4 regions of the Saccharopolyspora sp. NPDC003752 genome follow, and region 3 is predicted to be linked to each of the others. Evidence: riboswitches for the same ligand, from Rfam matches in the RefSeq annotation. Region 3 holds a riboswitch; each other region holds the start of a gene.
The links. A riboswitch is a leader RNA that binds a small molecule or an ion and turns the genes downstream of it on or off. The one in region 3 is predicted to bind cobalamin.

Region 1 (5,053 bases), on a different contig from region 3:
CGCTTCTCCCCAGAAGAATCGTCTTTCCCCGCAGCGCGGCCGAACCTAGCACCGCATCCCGCGCGCGAACGCCGATACGAGACAAATCCGCAATACCTCACCCGCTTGATCAACCCCAATGGCCCAATGGCACCGATTCGATGGTGGCCGAGCTCACGGGGTTCTGGAACGGTGCAGGCGACGATCATGGACGGTCGTCCCAGTCAGCGAGGAGTCGCCCGATGCCGACCAGGCCGCCGCTGGTGCTGTCCTTCGCCGCGCTGATCTCCAACTTCGACCGCTTCGCGGTCACCCCGATGCTGCTGCTGATCGCGCTGGCGATGGAAGAGCCGCTGGCCGCGGCGGTCGCCGTCGCCAGCGGCTACTTCCTCGCCTACGGCCTCTCCCAGCCGCTGTGGGGTTTGCTGTCGGACCGCTTCGGCCGGCTGCCGGTCATGCGCGGCACGATGCTCGCCGCCGCGGCGGGCGGGGTGGTTTCCGCACTGGCGCCGAACCTGACCGCGCTGGTCGTGGCGCGCGTGGTCACCGGCGCGTGCATGGGGGCCGTCGTTCCCGCGTCGCTGACCTACGTCGGCGATACCGTGCCGCAGGAGCACCGGCAGGGCGCGCTTTCCGATCTGATGGCGGCATCGGCGATGGGCACGGCGCTGGCGACCGCCGTCGGCGGGCTGCTGGCCGGTTTTCTCGACTGGCGCGCGGTTTTCGCGCTACCCGCCGTCTGCGCGGCGGTGTGCGTCGTCCTGCTCCGCAAGCTGCCGGAGCCGGAGCGCGCTCAGGCCCAGGGCGTGCGCAGCCACCTGATGGCGGTGCTGACGAATCGTTGGGCGCTGCTGGTCTTCGGGTTGGTGTTCGTCGAGGGCGCGGTGCTGCTGGGCACCATGACGTTCCTGGCGTCGGCGCTGGTCCACGGGGGCGTGGACGTCGCGGTGGCCGGGCTCGCCACCGCCGCGTACGGCGTCGGCGTGTGGGTGTTCTCCCGGCTGGTGAAGGTGCTGGGGCGGCGCTTGGCGGTCTGGCAGCTGATCGCGACCGGCGGCGCGTCGATGTTCGTCGGCTACCTGGTCGTGACCGCCACCGCGAGCATCGCGACCGTGGTGATCACGGCCTTGCTGCTCGGCGGCGGTTGGTCGTTCATGCACTCGTCGTTGCAGACCTGGGTGACCTCGGTGGCCCCGGAGGCCAGGGGCACCGCCGTGGCGCTGTTCGCGTCGGCGTTGTTCCTGGGCAGCGCGGCCGCATCGGCGGCGGCCGGGCATTTCGCGGAGCGCGGCTCGTACGGCTTGATCTTCGGGATCGCCGCCGCCACGGCGGTTCCGCTGCTGATCGTCGCTGCCGCCTGCCGCCACCGCTACCAGACACGCGTCGTCGCGCCCTCGGTCGGCGACCGGGCGGCGTGAGGGGCGATTAAAAGAGCCCCCGCACTCGACCGGCCTGGGGGTTACCGGGAGCGCGGGGGCATCTTGCGGGTCCACCCCTGGGGGTCAGGTGGACGGCGTCACCGTACCAATCGGTCGGGTGGGCCAGAAGACGGAACGTCGGATCTCGTAATCAAAACGAGATCAAGCGGCGTGAGGGCGCTCGTCCCGGACCGCGCGGACGACGCCGGCCACGTTGTCCGCGGACAGCTCCTCCAGCCGCAGGCAGGGGCCGCCCAGCGCGGCCCCGAGCCGACCGGCCAGGCCGAGCCGGACCGGTCCGTTCTCGCAGTCCACCACGACGGACGCGACGCCCGCCTCGGCGAGCAGGCCCGCCGAGCGCAGCGCGTCATCGACGGCCTGCTGCGTGCGAATCCGCCCGGTGAGCCCGGAATCCAGCGGCACGGTGGCCTTTCCGTCGGTCAGCAGCACGACCAGGGCGCGCCGTTGCGGGTCCCGCATCCGTTCGGTCTGCACCACCCGGTGCACGCGCAACAACCCGTCAGCCAGCGGCGTGCGGCCACCCGTGCGCAGCCTCCGCATCCGCGCGGCCGCGATGTCCACAGAGGACGTCGGCGGCAACGCGAGTTCCGCCGAGTCGCCGCGGAAGGTCACCACGCCGACCTTGTCGCGCCGCTGGTAGGCGTCCCGCAGCAGCGACAGGACGGCGCCGCTGACCGCCGACATCCGTTCCCGGGCGGCCATCGATCCCGACGCGTCCACCGCGAACAGCACCAGGTTCCCCTCGCGCCCCTCCCGGATGGCGCGCCGCAGGTCGTCGCCGCGCAGCACCAGCCCGGGGCCGCTGCGCCCGCGCGCGACCTGGTGCGGCGCCGCGGCGGCCAGCGTGGCCGCCAGGTGGATGCCGTGACCCTCCACAGTGGATGCCCGCGTCGTCCGGCCGCTCCGCGCCCGGGACCGCGACCGCCGCCCCGGCGCGCCGTCGCCGAGCCAGGGCACCTCCAGCAGCCGCGCCTGAAAAGCCGGCGCCGGCGCCGGCGGCGGCCGCTCCGCGGGCGCCCGGTCGTCGCTGCGCTCCTCCGAGCCGTCGGCTCCGCCGTCCGGCCCGGTGGGTCCTTCGGGCCCTTCCGGCGGCTGACCGCCGCCGTCCGGGCCTTCCGGCGGTTCGTCGTCGCCGTCGTCGGCGTGCTCCGCCGCCTCGGACAGGGCCTGTTGGAGCTGGTCCTCGTCGATGCCGGGCTCGTCGAACGGGTCGCGGCGGCGCCGGTGCGGCAGCGCGAGCCGGGCCGCCGCCTCGACGTCCTCCTCGGCGACCGCCTCGGCGCCGCGCCAGGCCGCGTGCGCGGTGGCGGTGCGCGCCAGCACGAGGTCGGCTCGCATGCCGTCGACGTCGAAGGACGCGCACAGCGCGGAGATCCGGCGCAGCTCGGCGTCCGGGAGGTCCACCGAGTCCACCCGGGCGCGGGCGGCGGCGATCCGCTCGGCCAGTTCGGCGTCGGCACCGGCCCACCTCGCGGCGAACCCGGCCGGGTCGGCTTCGAACGCCAAGCGGCGGCGCACCACCTCGGTCCGGGTCGCCACGTCCCGCGACGCGGCGACGTGCACGGTGAGGCCGAACCGGTCGAGCAGCTGCGGGCGCAGCTCGCCCTCCTCCGGGTTCATGGTGCCCACCAGCAGGAACGACGCCGCGTGCGAGACCGAAACGCCTTCCCGCTCGACGTGCGCGCGGCCCATCGCCGCGGCGTCCAGCAGGAGGTCCACGAGGTGGTCGTGCAGCAGGTTCACCTCGTCGACGTAGAGCACGCCCCGGTGCGCGGCGGCGAGCAGGCCGGGCTGGAAGGCGCGGACCCCTTCGGTCAGGGCGCGTTCCAGGTCGAGCGAGCCGATCAACCGGTCTTCGGTGGCGCCGACGGGGAGTTCGACGAGCTGGGCGGGTCGTTGCGCGGCTTCGGAGCCGTGCGGGCCGTCCGGGCACTGCGGGTCGGCGGCCTGCGGGGCGCAGCCGAAGCGGCAGCCGGTGATCACGTCGAGCGGCGGCAGCAGCGACGCCAGCGCACGCACCACGGTCGACTTCGCCGTGCCCTTCTCCCCTCGGACGAGCACGCCGCCGATGGCCGGGTGCACGGCGTTGAGCAGCAGCGCCAGCCGGAGGTCGTCGTGGCCGACGACGGCGGAGAAGGGGAAGCGCGGGGCAGCGGTCATGCCGGTGTTCCTTCCTCGGGGTTCGGACGCCCCGGTGGCGGGAACAAGGGGCGGCAGTGTCCTGACTCCCGGATCACCGCGCCCCTCCGGCCTTCCCAGGTCGCCCCGGTGGCTCGCGGGGGAGGGCCGCTCCCCGGTCACAGTGGCGCCGACCGTGCCGGATTCCCACCGGTTTCCTGGCGCACCCCTTGCATTCGGATCAAGGTGCATCGTCGCAGAACCGGCCCGGCGGACCAACCGACCGCGGCGACGACGAGACCAGCACCACTGCGGCCGGGGTCCGCGGGGGACTGTCACCGGCGGGCGGCGTGCAGCCCGTCGACGGGGCCGGCGAGGTGCCGTGAGCATTTTGTGCTGCCATAGCGACACAAAACGCTCACGGCCCCCGGCGACGATCACCACCAAGTCCCGAGTGGCACCGGTCACGCCCGCCGGCGGGGCTCCCGGCGCATGTCGACGTGCGGGATGCCGTCCTCGAGGTATTCCTCGCCGTCCTCGACGAAGCCGAAGGAGCGGTAGAACTCCTTGGCGTAGGTCTGGGCGGCGAGCACGGCAGGCGTGTGCTGCACCTCGGCGACCGCGGCGCGCATCAGCTTGCGCGCCAGCCCCAGCCCGCGCGCGCTCTTGGCGGTGCAGACCCGGCCGATGCGGAAGGTGCCGTCGGGGTCTTCCAGCAGCCGCAGGTAGCCGAGCACGTAGCCGTCGGCGGAGTCGATCCAGAAGTGGCGGGTGGTCTCCTCCAGGTCCCGACCGTCCAGCTCCGGGTAGGGGCATTCCTGTTCGACGACGAACACGTCGACGCGCAGGCGCAGCATCCGGTAGAAGTCCTCGGCGTCCAGGTCCGCGGTGTAGGCGCGGTGGACGGCGGTCGCGAGCGGCTGGAGGGTCACCCTTACCTGGATATCACAGCGAGGTCTCAATACCCGCATCCACCAGCACCGGGAGTAGTCAACGCCACTCCGGCCGCCGGCGGGCGGGCGCTGCTCTGATCGGGCCAGTTTCGCGCCGAATCGCTGACCCGCCGCCGAGACCGCGGTTAGCCTGCGCGAGATCGGGAGCCGAGCGGCCATGGGGGATTCGTGAGCGAACCGGTGTTCGGCGTCGACGGCGCGCGAACCGAGGAGGAGATCAGGCGCTGGGCCGACGGCATCCAGGCGAAGGCCGACCGCTACCAGCAGATGCAGCAGCAGGTGACGGCGGTCAAGGCCACCGCGGAGTCCCGCGACGGCGTGGTGCGGGTGACGGTCGACAGCGCCGGCGCGGTCACCGACCTGCAGATCACCGACGACGCGCGCCGGATGTCCGGCGCGGGTCTGGCGGAGTCGGTGCTGACGACCATGCGGCAGGCGCAGGCGGGCATCCGGGACCAGGTGGCCGAGGTCATGTCGGCCACGGTCGGCGACGACACCGAGACCGTCAACGCGGTCGTGTCGGCCTACCGCGAGCGCTTCCCCGATCCCGAGGCCGAGGCCGGC
Region 2 (5,053 bases), on a different contig from region 3:
GACCACCGCGACATCGGCGTCCCTGGCGACCGCGAGGGCCGCCGCGAGTTCGCTGGCGTCGTCCCATTCCCGTGCGCGGTGCCCGATTCCGACCGCCACCAGCGCATCGAGGCTCTGCGGGGTGAACTCCACGGTGAGCGCGGCCCGGCCGGCGTCGTCCAGGTCCGATTCCACGATCACCACGTTGAACCGCTGCTCGGGCGGCTCCAGCATGTCGCCCATCGGATCGTCGATCCCGTCCGCGCGCACCACGTCCGCGGCCAGCACCTCCCGGCCCGCGAGCTCGACGCGGAAGCCGCCGGTGCCGTTCACCCCGAACACGTGCTCGCCGACGTCGAGCAGGAGATTCCCCCGCAGCCGCAACGACTTCGTCCCGGCAGGCAGCCCGCCGAGCCACAGCAGCCGCTCGGTGCCGCGCAATTCGCTTTCGAGCACCTCGCCGTCGGCACCGAGGTAGTCGACGCGCAGGCCGTTGCCCTCGCCCGCCGGATCGGCGACCTCCGCACCCGGGATCACGTCCAGCAGCCGCCGGTGCCGGACACCGCGCTGGTACACGACATCCGCGTCCGGCAACGCCGCCCGCAGCCCGTCCAGCGGAGTCACCACGTGCGGCGGGCTGACGTGCGAGGAACCGCCGCCCTGCGCCGCCGGAATGGTGGCGTTCTCGCCGATCACCGCGACCTTGGCGACCTTCGGGTCGATCGGCAGCAGCGGCGCATCCGACACGACCTCGTTGCGCAGCAGCACGAATCCCTGCGCTGCGAGCCGCCGGATGACCGGCCGGGCCTCCTCCGGCGGACCGCCACCGCCAGGCTCGGAGTCCTCGAACGCGCCGACGCGGTCGGCCAGCCGCAGGACGCGCAGGACCTTGTCGTCGAGCACCGACTCGGGAACTCCGCCCTGCTCCACGGCCTTCGCGAGTTTCCCGTCGCTCCAGGGGCTTTTCGGCCCGGGCATCGCCAGGTCGAGACCGCCGAGCGCCGCCGCCTGGAGCGAGCGGGTGGCGAACCAGTCGGACACGAGCACGCCGTCCCACGCCCACTCGCCCTTGAGGATGTCGTTCACCAGCGCGGAATTCTCGGTCATCGTGCTGCCGTTCACCGAGTTGTAGGCGGCCATCAGCACCCACGGCGACGCCTTCGCGATGATCCGCTCGAACGGCTTGAGGTAGAGGTCGCGCAGCGTCCGCTCGTCGACGATCGCGTCGTAGCTGAGCCGCTCGGTCTCGCTGTCGTTGGCCACGAAGTGCTTCGGCGTCGCGGCCACCCCGCGCGACTGGATGCCCGCCACCACCTCGGCGCCGATCTCGCCGATCAGCAGCGGATCCTCCGAGAAGTTCTCGAAATGCCTTCCGCCGAAAGGACTTCGGTGCACGTTGACGGTCGGCGCCAGCACCACGTGCACGCCCCGGCGGCGCGCCTCGTCGCCGAACATCTCCCCCGCGGTCCGCGCCGCCGCCCGGTCCCACGTCGCCGCCAGCGCGGACGCCACCGGGAACAGCAGCGAGGTGTCGCGCTCGTCCCAGGTCGTGCCGCGCACCCCGTTCGGGCCGTCGGAGAGCACCAGCGACCGCAGCCCGATCCGGGGCATCGGGTGCAGGGTCCAGAAGTCGGCTCCGGTCAGCAGCCGCGCCTTGTCCGCCACGGTCAGCTCCGAGAGCAACGACCGAAGCTTCGCCTCGTCCACCGGGTCCCCTTTCGCCAGCCCCCGGCCGCCCAGTCTCGGCCACCGCGCCCGGACTGTCGACCGGTACCGCGCCAAGCCGCTATCTGCCCATGCGCGCCGCCCCCGAACCCAACATGTAGTGTGTTGATCGCTGGTGGTTCACCGGAGGCGTCCGGTGAGGCAAGAGGGAACCCGGTGCGAATCCGAGACTGCCCCGCAGCGGTGAACGGGAACGAAAGTCGTGACCCCGCTGCCGAACGGCAGCGGGTAGAGCACTGGGCGAACAGCCCGGGAAGCCACGACCACTAGGCCGCCCGTGAGTCCGAAGACCTGCCGCCGGTGCACGCGCGAAGCGTGCTGTCCGGGACCTCGAGGGCGGGTCTGCGCGGACGACCAGCGGCTGCCGCCGCGGGTCTCCTCGCGCGCCGTCGTGGTCCGCCGAGCTCGCGAGGGAGAAAGCCCGTGACGGCGACACTCAACGACTGGACCCGTGTGTCCACTGTGGTCCACCAAGCCTGCGCCGGGCTGTCCGGCGTGTCCGCCGAAGCCGTGCTCGACGAGGTGCGGCGCACCGGCTACACCGGCATCAGCGACGACGAGCTCTCGCTGGCCCAGGTCATGGCGGCGCGCACGCTGATCGAGACCGAACCGAACTACTCGCAGGTCACCGCCCGGTTGCTGCTGGACCGGATGCGCCGCGAGGCGCTGAGCTACCTGGGGGAGCCGCAGGAGGCCGACCAGGAGGAGATGCGCGCCCACTACCCGGAGTACTTCGCCGACTACGTGCGGCGCGGCATCGAGCTGGAGATGCTGGACCCGGAACTGGGCGCTTTCGACCTGGCGCGGCTGGGCGGCGCGCTGGTGGCGGAACGCGACCTGACCTTCGGCTTCCTCGGGCTGCAGACCCTCTACGACCGGTACTTCCTGCACCACGACGGCACCCGGTTCGAGCTGCCGCAGGCCTTCTTCATGCGGGTCGCGATGGGTCTCGCGCTGCGCGAGGACGACCGCGAGGCGCGGGCCATCGAGTTCTACCACCTGCTGTCGTCGTTCGATTTCATGTGCTCGACGCCGACGCTGTTCAACGCCGGCACCACCCGGCCGCAGCTGTCGTCCTGCTTCCTGACCACTGTGGACGACGACCTGTCCGGCATCTTCCACTCGATCAGCAACAACGCGCTGCTGTCGAAGTACGCCGGCGGGCTGGGCAACGACTGGACGCCGGTGCGCGGCATCGGCGCCCACATCAACGGCACCAACGGGAAGTCGCAGGGCGTGGTGCCGTTCCTGAAGATCGCCAACGACACCGCGGTGGCGGTCAACCAGGGCGGCAAGCGCAAGGGCGCGGTGTGCGCGTACCTGGAGACCTGGCACGTCGACGTCGAGGAATTCCTCGACCTGCGCAAGAACACCGGCGACGACCGCCGCCGCACCCACGACATGAACACCGCGAACTGGGTGCCCGACGAGTTCCTGCGCCGCGTCGAAGCCGACGAGCAGTGGACGCTGTTCTCCCCGGACGAGACCGCTGACCTGCACGACCTCTACGGCAAGGCGTTCGCCGAGCGCTACCGCGCCTACGAGCAGGCCGCCGACCGCGGTGAGATCAAGGTGTTCAAGCGGGTCCGCGCGGTGGAGCTGTGGCGGCGGATGCTGACCATGCTCTTCGAGACCGGCCACCCGTGGATCACCTTCAAGGACCCGTGCAACCTGCGCTCGCCGCAGCAGCACAACGGCGTCGTGCACTCCTCGAACCTGTGCACCGAGATCACCCTGAACACCAGCACCGACGAGGTGGCGGTGTGCAACCTCGGGTCGATCAACCTGGCCCGGCACGTCACGGCCGACGGCATCGATGCCGAGAAGCTGGAGCGCACCACCCGCACCGCCGTGCGGATGCTGGACAACGTCATCGACATCAACTTCTACACGATCCCCGAGGCACGCCGGTCCAACCTGCGGCACCGGCCGGTCGGGCTGGGGCTGATGGGCTTCGCGGACGCGCTGTTCGCGCAGCGCATCCCGGTGTCGTCGGATGCGGCGGTGGAGTTCGCCGACCGCAGCATGGAGCAGATCAGCTACCACGCCATCGCCGCGTCGAGCGCGCTGGCGGCCGAGCGGGGCCGCTACGAGTCCTTCGACGGTTCGCTGTGGAGCCGCGGCATCCTGCCGATCGACTCGCTCGAACTGCTCGCCGAGGCCCGCGACGGCGACGTCGACCTGGACCGGTCGTCCACGCTGGACTGGGAGGCGCTGCGGGCGCGGGTGGTGCGCGATGGCATGCGCAACTCCAACGTGATGGCCATCGCGCCGACCGCCACGATCTCCAACATCTGCGGCGTCAACCAGTCCATCGAGCCGGTCTACCGCAACCTGTACGTCAAGGCGAACATGTCCGGCGACTTCACCGTGGTCAACCCGCACCTGGTCGCCGACCTGAAGCGCGTGGGGCTGTGGGACGACGCGATGGTCGCGGACCTGAAGTTCCACGACGGCAGCCTGCTGCCGATCGACCGGATCCCGCAGGAGCTCAAGGAGCTCTACGCCACCGCGTTCGAGATCGAGCCGCGCTGGCTGGTCGAGGCGGCGGCGCGGCGCCAGAAGTGGATCGACCAGGCGCAGTCGCTGAACCTCTACGTCAGCCGGCCCAGCGGCCGCACCCTCGACGAGCTCTACCGGCTCGCCTGGCACAAGGGCCTGAAGACCACGTACTACCTGCGCTCCACCAGCGCGACCCACGTGGAGAAGAGCACCCTGCGCGGTACCGACGGCAAGCTCAACGCGGTCCCGACGGCGACCCCTACTGCGGTCCCGACTGCGGTCCCGGTCGCGGAGATCCCGACCGCGGCGGCCGGCGCGGCCTGCTCGGTCGAAGACCCCGACTGCGAAGCCTGCCAATAACTTTCACCCGGCATCCCGCCGCAATTTCAATGGAAGCCGAAGGTCCGATTTCCATTGAGCCTTTTTCATCCTGGACGGCCCGCAACCGCGGGCCGCAAAGCCACACGTCGATGGGCTGTCGCATGCGCCGCAGGCGCATAGCCCACCTACGACACTGGCACCGCCGCGGGTTCTCAGAGGCTTCCTGGCGAGGACGGCCCCTCCGCCGTGTATTGGACATACATCAGGAGGGGCACCCACAGTCAGGGAGCCTCTGAGGTTCCGCCACCCGCACCGCCACGCAAATTGAGGTTGGAAAAACCTCATTGAAATTGCGGGAACCGGGGGCCGGAGCCCAGGTCAAGTCCTGTTCGACGCGCGGGCTCGAACCGCGCGATTTCCCATGGAGCAACACAGCATGACCTCCTTGCAATCCCCCTCGTCGGCCGCCGGGCTCGGCGAGATCGACCGCTCCGGCGGGCGCGTCGCCGTCGGCGACAAGGCGATG
Region 3 (5,053 bases):
CTCACCCGCGAGGTGGGCCACCAGCTGGGCCGCGTAGTCACCACCCTCGGCCGCCGCCACGGCGGCGAACTCCTCCCGCACGGATTCGAACCCGGCGGCAACGGTGCCCTGCGGCGTGCGCTCCTGCGACATCGGCACTCCATTCGCTCGATCTGGTCCTGACCGGATCAAGTCGCCGCATCGCGGGGAAAATTCCCGGCAGATCGGACCGTTTCGCGGGCGGCGCCACCGGTTCGGCGCCGCCCGCGGGCCCGGCGTCAGCGCAGTGCGGCCGCCGCCGCGACGAGGTTCCGCAACGCCGCCTCGACCTCGGCGTAGCCGCGGGTCTTCAGCCCGCAGTCCGGGTTGACCCACAACCGTTCCGCCGGCACGGCCGCCAGCGCGGCCCGCAGCAGGTCGACGACCTCGGCGGTGTCCGGCACGCGCGGCGAGTGGATGTCGTACACCCCGGGCCCGACGCCGTGGCCGAAGCCGACCGCGTTGAGGTCGTCGAGCACCTCCATGCGCGAGCGGGCGGCCTCGATGCTGGTGACGTCGGCGCCCAGCGCCACGATCGCGTTGATCACGTCGCCGAACTCCGAATAGCACAGGTGGGTGTGGATCTGGGTCGAATCGGCGACGCCGCTGGTGGCGATCCGGAAGGACGTCACCGCCCAGTCCAGGTACTCCCCGTGCGCCGCCCGGCGCAGCGGGAGCAGCTCGCGCAGCGCGGGCTCGTCGACCTGGATGACCCGGATGCCGGCCGCCTCCAGGTCGGCGACCTCGTCCCGGATGGCCAGCGCGACCTGCTTCGCGGTGTCGGCCGGCGGCTGGTCGTCGCGGACGAACGACCACGCCAGGATCGTCACCGGGCCGGTGAGCATGCCCTTGACCGGCTTCTCGGTCAGCCGCTGCGCATAACTCGCCCACTCGACGGTGATCGGTGCCGGGCGGGAGACGTCGCCGTAGAGGATCGGCGGGCGCACGCACCGCGAACCGTAGGACTGCACCCATGCGTTGTCGGTGCTGGCGAAGCCGTCCAGGTGCTCGGCGAAGTACTGCACCATGTCGTTGCGCTCCGGCTCGCCGTGCACCAGGACGTCGAGCCCGAGCCGTTCCTGCAGGCGGATCACGCGCTCGATCTCATCCTGCATCCGCCGCCGGTACGTCGCCTGGTCGATGCGGCCGGCGCGCACCGCGGCGCGCGCCTTGCGGACGTCCGTGGTCTGCGGGAACGATCCGATCGTCGTGGTCGGCAGCGGTGGCAGGTTCAACGCCTCCTGCTGAGCCGCGCGCCGCGTGTCGTAATCGCCGCGCTGCGTGTACTCCGGCCGAAGTGCCTGCAACCGAGCGCGCACGCGATTGTTCCGGACCCGGTCCGCGCCGGCGCGGTCGGCGATCGCGGCGCGCGCCTCGGCCAGCTCGTCGGCCACCGCGTCGCGGCCCTCGCGCAACGCGCGGCCCAGCACGACCACCTCGCGGACCTTCTGCGCGGCGAAGGCCAGCCAGGACTTCACCTGCGGGTCGATGCCGGTCTCCGCGTCGACGTCGTAGGGCACGTGCAGCAGGGAGCACGACGTGCTCACGGCGACCTCGTTCGCCGAGCCGAGCAGCGTGGCGGCGGTCGCGAGCGCCTTGTCGAGATCGGTGCGCCAGACGTTTCGCCCGTCGACGAGCCCGGCCACCAGGGTCTTGCCGCTCAGCCCGCGAACCGACGACAGGGCGTCCACTGTGGACTTCCCGGCGACGAGGTCGGCACCGATCGCTTCGACCGGGCTGGACGCCAGCACCTCCAGCGCCTCGCCGAGATCGCCGAAGTATCCCGCGACCAGCAGTTTCGGCCGCTTCACCAGATCGCCGAGCCGCCGGTAGGCGGCACGCAGGGCGGCGAGTTCGGCCGGCGAGCGGTCGGCGACGAAGGCGGGCTCGTCCAGCTGCACCCACTCAACGCCGGCGCGGTGCAGCTCGCCGAGCAGCTCCGCGTAGGTGTCCAGCAGCGCGCCCAGCCGGTCCAGCGGCCGGAACGACTCCGGCGCGCCGTCCGCGGACTTGGCCAGCAGCAGGAACGTGAGCGGGCCGACGAGCACCGGGCGGGTGGTCACGCCCAGCTCCGCGGCCTCCCGGTACTGCTCCACGGGAGTCCGGTCGGCCAGCGAGAACTGCGTTTCCGGGCCGATCTCGGGCACCAGGAAGTGGTAGTTCGTGTCGAACCACTTCGTCATCTCCAGCGGCGGCTCGGACGCCACGCCGCGCGCCATCGCGAAGTAGGTGTCCAGCGGGCCCAGCCCGAGCTTCGCGAAGCGCGGCGGGATCGCGCCGAAGGTGACCGCGGTGTCCAGCACCTGGTCGTAGTACGAGAACGTGTTGCCCGGCACCGAATCCAGGCCCGCGTCCCACAGCGACCGCCAGGTCCGGATGCGGAGTTCGCGCGCCACCGCGCGCAGCTCCGCCTCGCCGATGCTGGACGACCAGTAGCGCTCCAGCGCGCGCTTGAGTTCCCGGTCGGGGCCGATCCGGGGGTATCCGAGTACGGTAGATCCGATCTTGCTGGTCAAGGCCCTCTCCTCGCGAGCTCGACGGCAGATGCCCCGAGGTCCGGGAAGGCGCAGGCGGACCGGCGCGCACCGCGCGGCGCGAGCCGGTCGTCCGCCGGGTCCTCCCGCGAGACCCCGGACCGCGCGCACCGGCCGGTGCGCGCACCGGTGGCAGGTCTTCGGACTCGCGGGCACGTCCCGGCCGGAGCCGGGGTTCCTAGTGGCCGTCGCTTCCCAGGCACGCGTGCCCAGTGCTGTGCCCGGTCTGGGACCGGGGACGGCGTTCGTTCCCACTCACCGCTGCGGGGCAGTCCCGGATTCGCACCGGGTTCCCTCTTGCCTCGTCCACCCCGCTCCAGGGAGGCGGACGAACCACCAGCACAACGGAGGCTACCGATCGGGGGGCCGTTGACAAGGGCCGGTGACGCGCCCGGCCCGCGCCGGGCGGCCCCCGCGCGACCGGCGATCCCCGGGCTGAACATGATCTTCCGGCCCGCCGCCGCGCCCCCGGTGAGACGCTCGTCACGCGGCACCGTCGCCGGCGGCCCGTTCCCGAAACGCGGGATGGCCACGTCCGGGTGACGATCGTGGAAACGAGGCGATCCGCATCTCACGTTTCCGCGGCGCGGGGCGTCTACGGGGAGTGAAAGTGAGACCGTTCGAGCAGATCGTTGACGAGTACGGCCCGATGGTGCTGCGAGTGTGCCGGGCCGTGCTCGGACCGGCCGACGCCGAGGACGCGTGGTCCGAGACGTTCCTGGCCGCACTGCGCGCCTACCCGGAGCTGGCCGAGGACACCAACGTGGAGGCGTGGCTGGTCACGATCGCCCACCGCAAGGCGGTCGACGTCACCAGGGCGACGGCCCGCCGGCCGGTGGTGGTCGAGCGCCTGCCCGAGCGGCCCAGCACGACCGGCCGCCCGGAGGACTGGGACGGCGACCTGTGGGCCGCGCTGAGCGCGCTGCCGGGCAAGCAGCGCATGGCGGTGGCCTACCACTACCTGGCCGGCCTGCCCTATGCCGAGATCGCCGCGATCCTCGGCGGCAGCACCGATGCCGCCCGGCGGGCCGCCGCGGACGGCATCAAGACCCTGCGCACGACCTACAGACCCACCACGAGCGTGGGGAGGGAAGCGTGATGATGACGATCCACGAATCCGACGACAGACACCTGTTCGACGCGCTCCGGACGATCGACTTCAACACCAGCGAGCGGCTGCACATCGACCTGGTGAGCGCGGCCCAGCGGGAAGGGCTGCTCGACGTCGCGTACCGCACCGTCGGCACCCCGGTCGGCGAACTGCTGCTGGCGGCCACCGAACGCGGCCTGGTGCGGGTCGCCTTCGACCGACAGGGGCACAGCTCGGTCCTGGAGTCGCTGGCCGAGCTGATCAGCCCGCGCATCCTGCGGGCGCCGGCCCGGCTCGACGAGGCGGCCCGCCAGATCGACGAGTACTTCGCCGGGCGGCGGCGGGCTTTCGACCTGCCGCTGGACTGGCGGCTCACGCGCGGGTTCCGGCTCAACGTGCTGGAGCACCTGCCCGACATCGGCTACGGCCGCACCGCCAGCTACGCGGAGGTCGCCGCCGCGGCGGGCAGCCCGCGGGCCGTTCGCGCGGTGGGCACCGCGTGCGCGACCAACCCGCTGCCGGTGGTGGTGCCGTGCCACCGCGTCGTGCGCTCGGACGGCACCTCGGGCGGGTACGTCGGCGGTGCGGAAGCCAAGGAAACCCTGCTGAACCTGGAGGCTGCATGAGCACGTCGAAGACGGACCGGTACGCGAAGCGGGTCGCGGCGGCGGACTGGGCGGGGGTCGCCGCCGAGGTCAACGACTACGGTTGCGCGCTGCTGCCGCAGTTGCTGACCGCCGCCGAGTGCGAGCGGATCGCGGCCCTGTGGGACGAGCCGGAGCACTTCCGGGCCACGATCAACCTGCGCCGCCACCGCTTCGGGGACAACGGCGACTACCACTACTTCGCCGCGCCATTCCCGGAACCGGTGGAGAAGCTGCGGCAGGCCCTCTACCCACGGCTTCTGCCGATCGCCCGGGACTGGGCCGAGAAGCTCGGCCGGGAACCGGAATGGCCGGACACCCTCGACGAGTGGCTGGACATCTGCCACCAGGCCGGGCAGGCCCGTCCCACGCCGATCCTGCTGCGCTACGAGCCGGGCGGCTGGAACGCGCTGCACCGGGACCTGTACGGCGACAAGGTGTTCCCGCTGCAGGTGGTGATCAACCTCAACGATCCGGGGACCGATCACACCGGAGGCGAGTTCCTGCTGGTGGAGCAGCGCCCGCGCGCCCAATCCCGGGGCACCGCGACGCTGATCCCGCAGGGGCACGGCCTGGTGTTCACCACGCGCGACCGGCCGGTCCGCTCGGCACGCGGCTGGTCCGCTTCCCCGGTGCGGCACGGGGTTTCGCCGGTGCGTTCCGGGCGACGCCACACGCTGGGACTCGTCTTCCACGACGCGGCATGACGACGTACACGCTGGTCGGAGCCGACGGACGCCCGTACGAGAGCGTCGTGCCGGGCCGCT
Region 4 (5,053 bases), on a different contig from region 3:
CGTCGCCGCCAGCTCGAACGCGCCCTTGTAGCCGTGGCGGCGCATCGCCGCCAGCCACCGCGGGTTGACGACGCGGGCCCGGAACACCCGCGACGTCTCCTCGGTCAGGGACCGGGTGCGGATCGAGTCGGGGCGCGTGCTGTCGCCGATGTAGGCCGCCGGGGCCTTGCCGGTCAGCGCGCGGACCGTGGCGATCATGCCGCCGTGGTACTGGAAGTAGTCGTCGGAGTCGGCGATGTCGTGCTCGCGCGTGTCGGTGTTCTTGGCCGCCACGGAGATCCGCTTGTAGGCGCTCTCCATGTCGGCGCGGGCCGGTTCGCCGTCCAGCTCGCGCCCGTAGGCGAAGCCGCCCCACACCGCGTACACCTCGGCCAGGTCGGCGTCGTCGCGCCAGTTCCGGCTGTCGATCAGCGGCAGGATCCCCGCGCCGTACGCGCCCGGCTTGGAGCCGAAGATCCGCATCGTGGCGCGCCGCTCGTCGCCGTGCTCGGCGAGGTCGGCGTGCGCGTGCGCCCGCACGAAGTTCTGCTCGTCCGGCTCGTCGAGGGCGGCGACCAGGCGCACGGCGTCGTCGAGGAGCGCGACCACGTGCGGGAAGGCGTCGCGGAAGAAACCGCTGATGCGGACCGTGACGTCGATGCGGGGGCGGCCCAGCTCGTCGAGCGGGATCACCTCCAGCCCGTTGACCCGGCGCGACGCCTCGTCCCAGGTCGGCCGGACGCCGAGCAGCGCCAGCACCTCCGCGATGTCGTCGCCGGAGGTGCGCATCGCGCTGGTGCCCCACACCGACAGGCCGACCGAGCGGGGCCAGTCGCCGGTGTCGGCGCGGTAGCGGTCGAGCAGGGATTCGGCGATGGCCCATCCCGTCTCCCAGGCCAGGCGGCTGGGCACGGCCTTGGGGTCGACCGAGTAGAAGTTGCGGCCGGTGGGCAGGACGTTGACCAGCCCGCGCAGCGGCGACCCGCTGGGACCCGCGGGAACGTACCCGCCTTCGAGGGCGTGCAGCGTCGCGGTCATCTCGTCGGTCGTCGCGGCGAGCCGCGGCACCACCTCGGTCGCGGCGAACTCCAGCACCCGCACGACCGCGTCCTCGGCGCTGCCGAGGACCTCCCGGCACACCTCGGGCGCCGAATCCGGGCTCCAGCCGCGGTCCTCCATCGCCTGGACCAGGGCGTGCGCGCGGGTCTCGACGTCGTCGACCTGCTCCCGGGCGGCGCTGCCGTCCTCGGCGAGCCCGAGCGCTTCCCGCAAGCCGGGCAGCGCGGCGCTCTGCCCGCTCCACATCTGGCGCGCGCGCAGCATCGCGAGCACGAGGTTCACCCGGGCCTCGCCGGCCGGGGCGTCGCCGAGCACGTGCAGGCCGTCGCGGATCTGGGCGTCCTTGACCTCGCAGAGCCAGCCGTCGACGTGCAGCAGCATGTCGTCGAATTCCGCGTCGTGCGGCCGTTCGTCGAGCCCCAAGTCGTGGTCGAGCTTGGCGGCCTGCATGAGCGTCCAGATCTGGCTGCGGATCGCGGGCAGCTTCGCCGGGTCCATCGCCGAGATGTTGGCGTGCTCGTCGAGGAGCTGTTCCAGCCGGGCGATGTCGCCGTAGCTCTCCGCGCGGGCCATCGGCGGCACGAGGTGGTCGACCAGGGTGGCGTGCACCCGGCGCTTGGCCTGGGTGCCCTCGCCGGGGTCGTTGACCAGGAACGGGTAGATCAGCGGGAGGTCGGCGATCGCGGCGTCCGGGGCGCACGAGGCGGACATGCCCGCCGTTTTCCCGGGCAGCCATTCGAGGTTGCCGTGCTTGCCCAGGTGCACCATGGCGTGCGCGCCGAACTCGTCGATCAGCCAGCGGTAGGCCGCCAGGTAGTGGTGGCTCGGCGGCAGGTCCGGGTCGTGGTAGATCGCGATCGGGTTCTCGCCGAAACCGCGCGGCGGCTGCACCATGAGCACGACGTTGCCCGCGCGGACGGCGGCGAGCACGATCTCGCCTTCCGGGTCCTGGGAGCGGTCGACGAACAGCTCGCCCGGCGGCGGTCCCCAGTGCTGCTCGATGGCGGTGCGCAGGTCCTCGGGCAGCGTCGCGAACCAGCTCGCGTACCGGCGCGCGGGGATGCGGACCGGGTTCCCGCTGAGCTGCTCCTCGGACAGCCAGTCGCGGTCCTGGCCACCGGCGGCGATCAGCGCGTGGATCAGCGCATCGCCGTCCTGGTCCGCGACGCCTGGCAGCGCGTCGGGGCCATCCTCGGGTCCGATGTCGTAGCCCCGCTCGCGCAGCGCCCGCAGCAGGCGGACCGCGCTGACCGGCGTGTCCAGGCCGACGGCGTTGCCGATCCGGGAGTGCTTGGTCGGGTAGGCCGACAGCATCAGCGCCAGGCGCTTGTCCTGCGGCGGCACGTGCCGCAGCGTCGCGTGCCGGACCGCGATGCCGGCGACCCGGGCCGCCCGTTCGCGGTCGGCCACGTAGACCGGCAGCCCCTCGGCATCGTTCTCCTTGAAGGAGAAGGGCACGGTGATCAGGCGGCCGTCGAACTCGGGCACGGCGACCTGCGTGGCCATGTCCAGCGGCGACAGGCCCTCGTCGTTGTCCTCCCAGGCCTCGCGGCTGCTGGTCAGGCACAGCCCCTGCAGGATCGGGATGTCGAGTTCGGCGAGCGCGCCGACGTCCCACGCCTCGTCGTCACCGCCGGCGGAAGCGGTGGCGGGCTTCGTGCCGCCCGCGGCGAGCACGGTGACGACCAGCGCGTCCGCCCGGCCGAGCTGCTCCAGCAGCTGCGGATCGGGCGCCCGCAGGGAGGCGCAGAACAGCGGCAATGCCTGGCCACCGGCGTCTTCGATGGCCTCGCACAGCGCGTTCGCGAACGCGGTGTTGCCCGCCATGTGGTGCGCGCGGTAGTAGAGCACGGCGACGGTCGGGCCTTCGGTGCGCCGCGGGGTCCGCTCCAGCACGCCCCAGGTCGGGGTCTCCGCCGGCGGCTCGAAGCCGTGCCCGGTGAGCAGGATCGTGTCGGACAGGAAGCGGTGCAGCTGAGCCAGGTTGTCCGGGCCGCCGTGGGCGAGGTAGCGGTGCGCTTCGGCGCACACCCCGCCCGGCACGGTCGAGCATTCCATCAGTTCCGCGTCCGGCGCCTGCTCGCCGCCGAGCACGATCACCGGGCGCGGGCCCGCGAGCAGCGAGTCCAGGCCCTCTTCCCAGGCCCGGCGGCCGCCGAGCAGCCGCACGACGACGAGGTCGACGTCCTCCAGCAGCGGGGGCAGGTCGTCCACGCCCAGCCGCGCCGGGTTGCCGAGCCGGTACTCGGCGTCGGCGGCCCGCGCGCTGAGCAGATCGGTGTCCGAAGTGGACAGAAGTAGGATCATGCGGACCGCTCCTCGGCGTGGCGACCGGCGTCGCGGGGCCTGGGCGCGCGTGCGCAGCGCATGACGGCACCTCCCTCGGGGTCCTCGCCCCGGTTCGTAGGTCGCGGCGACCGGAGTCTCCTGGCTCCCGGATCAGCGCTCGCTCCGTCTTCCCGTCCAGTTAGGACAGTGACTTCCCTGGAGTCCGCTCCCCGGTGACAGTGGCGGGACCGCGCCGGATTCGCACCGGCTTCCTCCACCGTCGCCGCTGAATGCTGCGACCACTCTTCGCAACGGGGTGATCTTACGTCAAGCGGCGCGGGCATGACGCACGTCGCACCGCGCTTGTTTTGCGTCCGCAACTACCTGGGTCCGTAGTATCAGCCGGGTGTTGCACAGAGCCAGACCAGAGCGGGACGCGTGTCCCGGCGCGCTGCGGGTGCACGAGGCAGCCGACGGCGGACTGGCCCGCATCCGCGTCCCGGGCGGCGTGCTCACGCCGCCTCAGGTCCGGGCGATCGCGGCGGCCGCGGCGCTCGGCGACGGCGGCGCGGAGCTCACCTCGCGGGCGAACGTGCAGGTGCGCGGACTGCCCGCGGGAGCGGAGGAGGAACTCGCCGCCGGGCTCCGGGCGGCGGGGCTGCTGCCCTCGGCAACGCACGAACGGGTCCGCAACATCATCGGCTCGCCCTCGGCGGACGGCCGCGAGCTGGTCGACGTGCGGGCGGTGGCCCGGGAACTCGACGCGGCGCTCTGCGCGACGCCGTCGTTGGCGGACCTGCCCGGACGTTTCCTGTTCGCCATCGACGACGGCCGCGCGGACGTCATCTCGCTTGGCGCCGATGTCGGCCTGCTCGCGGAGCGCGCGGACACCCTGGCGCTGGTGCTCGCCGGCGTGGATTCCGGAGTGCGATCGACCCCGGACCAGGCCGCCGGCGTCGCCATCGCCGCGGCGGAGGCGTTCCTGGCGGAGAAGGCCGAGCAAGGGCTCTCGGCTTGGCGGCTGGCCGAACTCGACGACGGTGCGCGCCGGATCGCCGACCGCCTCGGCGCCGTCCCGGGCGGGCCGCTCCCGTCGAACCCGCCGGCGACGCATTCGCAGGTCGGCGCGGTGGAACGGTCCGACGGAACGGTCGGGGTGGTGGCCGGGGCACCACTGGGCCGCCTGTCGCGGGACCAGCTGGATATCATCACCGCCGCGTCCGACGCCGCGGGCGAACTTCGCCTGACGCCGTGGCGGACCGTCGTCCTGCCCGGCTTGCGGCTGGACGAAGCCGGTCGGTGGCTCTCGGAACTCGGCGCGCACGGCCTGCTCGTCGATCCGTCCTCGGCCGGTGCCGGGGTGACCGCGTGCGCCGGTCGTCCCGGCTGCGCGAAGGCGCGGGCCGACGTCCGCGAAGACGCCCAGCGCGCATCGGCGGGCGGCGCTCTTGCGGTGCATTGGTCGGGTTGCGAACGGCGCTGCGGCCGACCGCAGGGGCGCGTCGTGGAAGTGCTGGCCACCGGTGCCGGCTACGAGGTCGGTCTCGACGGCGAGACGCGGGCATCCGGCGCCGATGTCGACCAGGTATCCGCCGCGCTCGTCGCGGCACGGAGGACAGTGTGAACGAGAACAACGGGGCGACCCGCTACCGAGGGGTGCCCGAATACGTCCGGGAAGGCGCGGAGATCTACCGCCGCTCCTTCGCCACGATCCGCGCGGAAGCGGCCCTGAGCGGCCTGCCGCCGG

Region 1: linked by a shared signal. The riboswitch ahead of ACWEV3_RS27225 (putative cobaltochelatase) and the one ahead of metE (5-methyltetrahydropteroyltriglutamate--homocysteine S-methyltransferase) in region 3 are both predicted to bind cobalamin.
Region 2: linked by a shared signal. The riboswitch ahead of ACWEV3_RS02860 (ribonucleoside-diphosphate reductase subunit alpha) and the one ahead of metE (5-methyltetrahydropteroyltriglutamate--homocysteine S-methyltransferase) in region 3 are both predicted to bind cobalamin.
Region 4: linked by a shared signal. The riboswitch ahead of cobN (cobaltochelatase subunit CobN) and the one ahead of metE (5-methyltetrahydropteroyltriglutamate--homocysteine S-methyltransferase) in region 3 are both predicted to bind cobalamin.

What each region holds. Positions count from the first base shown of each region.
Region 1 is NZ_JBSGJZ010000023.1:124,827-129,879, reverse strand. Features, by position in the region: gene ACWEV3_RS27230 (MFS transporter) at 222-1,397, shown strand; gene ACWEV3_RS27225 (putative cobaltochelatase) at 1,560-3,578, opposite strand; cobalamin riboswitch at 3,611-3,782, opposite strand; gene ACWEV3_RS27220 (GNAT family N-acetyltransferase) at 4,001-4,468, opposite strand; gene ACWEV3_RS27215 (YbaB/EbfC family nucleoid-associated protein) at 4,658-5,053, shown strand, end outside.
Region 2 is NZ_JBSGJZ010000001.1:595,527-600,579, forward strand. Features, by position in the region: gene ACWEV3_RS02855 (glycoside hydrolase family 3 protein) at 1-1,686, opposite strand, end outside; cobalamin riboswitch at 1,804-2,017, shown strand; gene ACWEV3_RS02860 (ribonucleoside-diphosphate reductase subunit alpha) at 2,128-4,566, shown strand; gene ACWEV3_RS02865 (ribonucleotide-diphosphate reductase subunit beta) at 4,949-5,053, shown strand, end outside.
Region 3 is NZ_JBSGJZ010000016.1:9,032-14,084, forward strand. Features, by position in the region: gene ACWEV3_RS21510 (serine hydrolase domain-containing protein) at 1-132, opposite strand, end outside; gene metE (5-methyltetrahydropteroyltriglutamate--homocysteine S-methyltransferase) at 258-2,534, opposite strand; cobalamin riboswitch at 2,667-2,905, opposite strand; gene ACWEV3_RS21520 (RNA polymerase sigma factor) at 3,157-3,651, shown strand; gene ACWEV3_RS21525 (methylated-DNA--[protein]-cysteine S-methyltransferase) at 3,651-4,268, shown strand; gene ACWEV3_RS21530 (2OG-Fe(II) oxygenase) at 4,265-4,993, shown strand; gene ACWEV3_RS21535 (Ada metal-binding domain-containing protein) at 4,990-5,053, shown strand, end outside.
Region 4 is NZ_JBSGJZ010000015.1:5,643-10,695, forward strand. Features, by position in the region: gene cobN (cobaltochelatase subunit CobN) at 1-3,345, opposite strand, end outside; cobalamin riboswitch at 3,440-3,626, opposite strand; gene cobG (precorrin-3B synthase) at 3,713-4,930, shown strand; gene ACWEV3_RS20590 (precorrin-8X methylmutase) at 4,927-5,053, shown strand, end outside.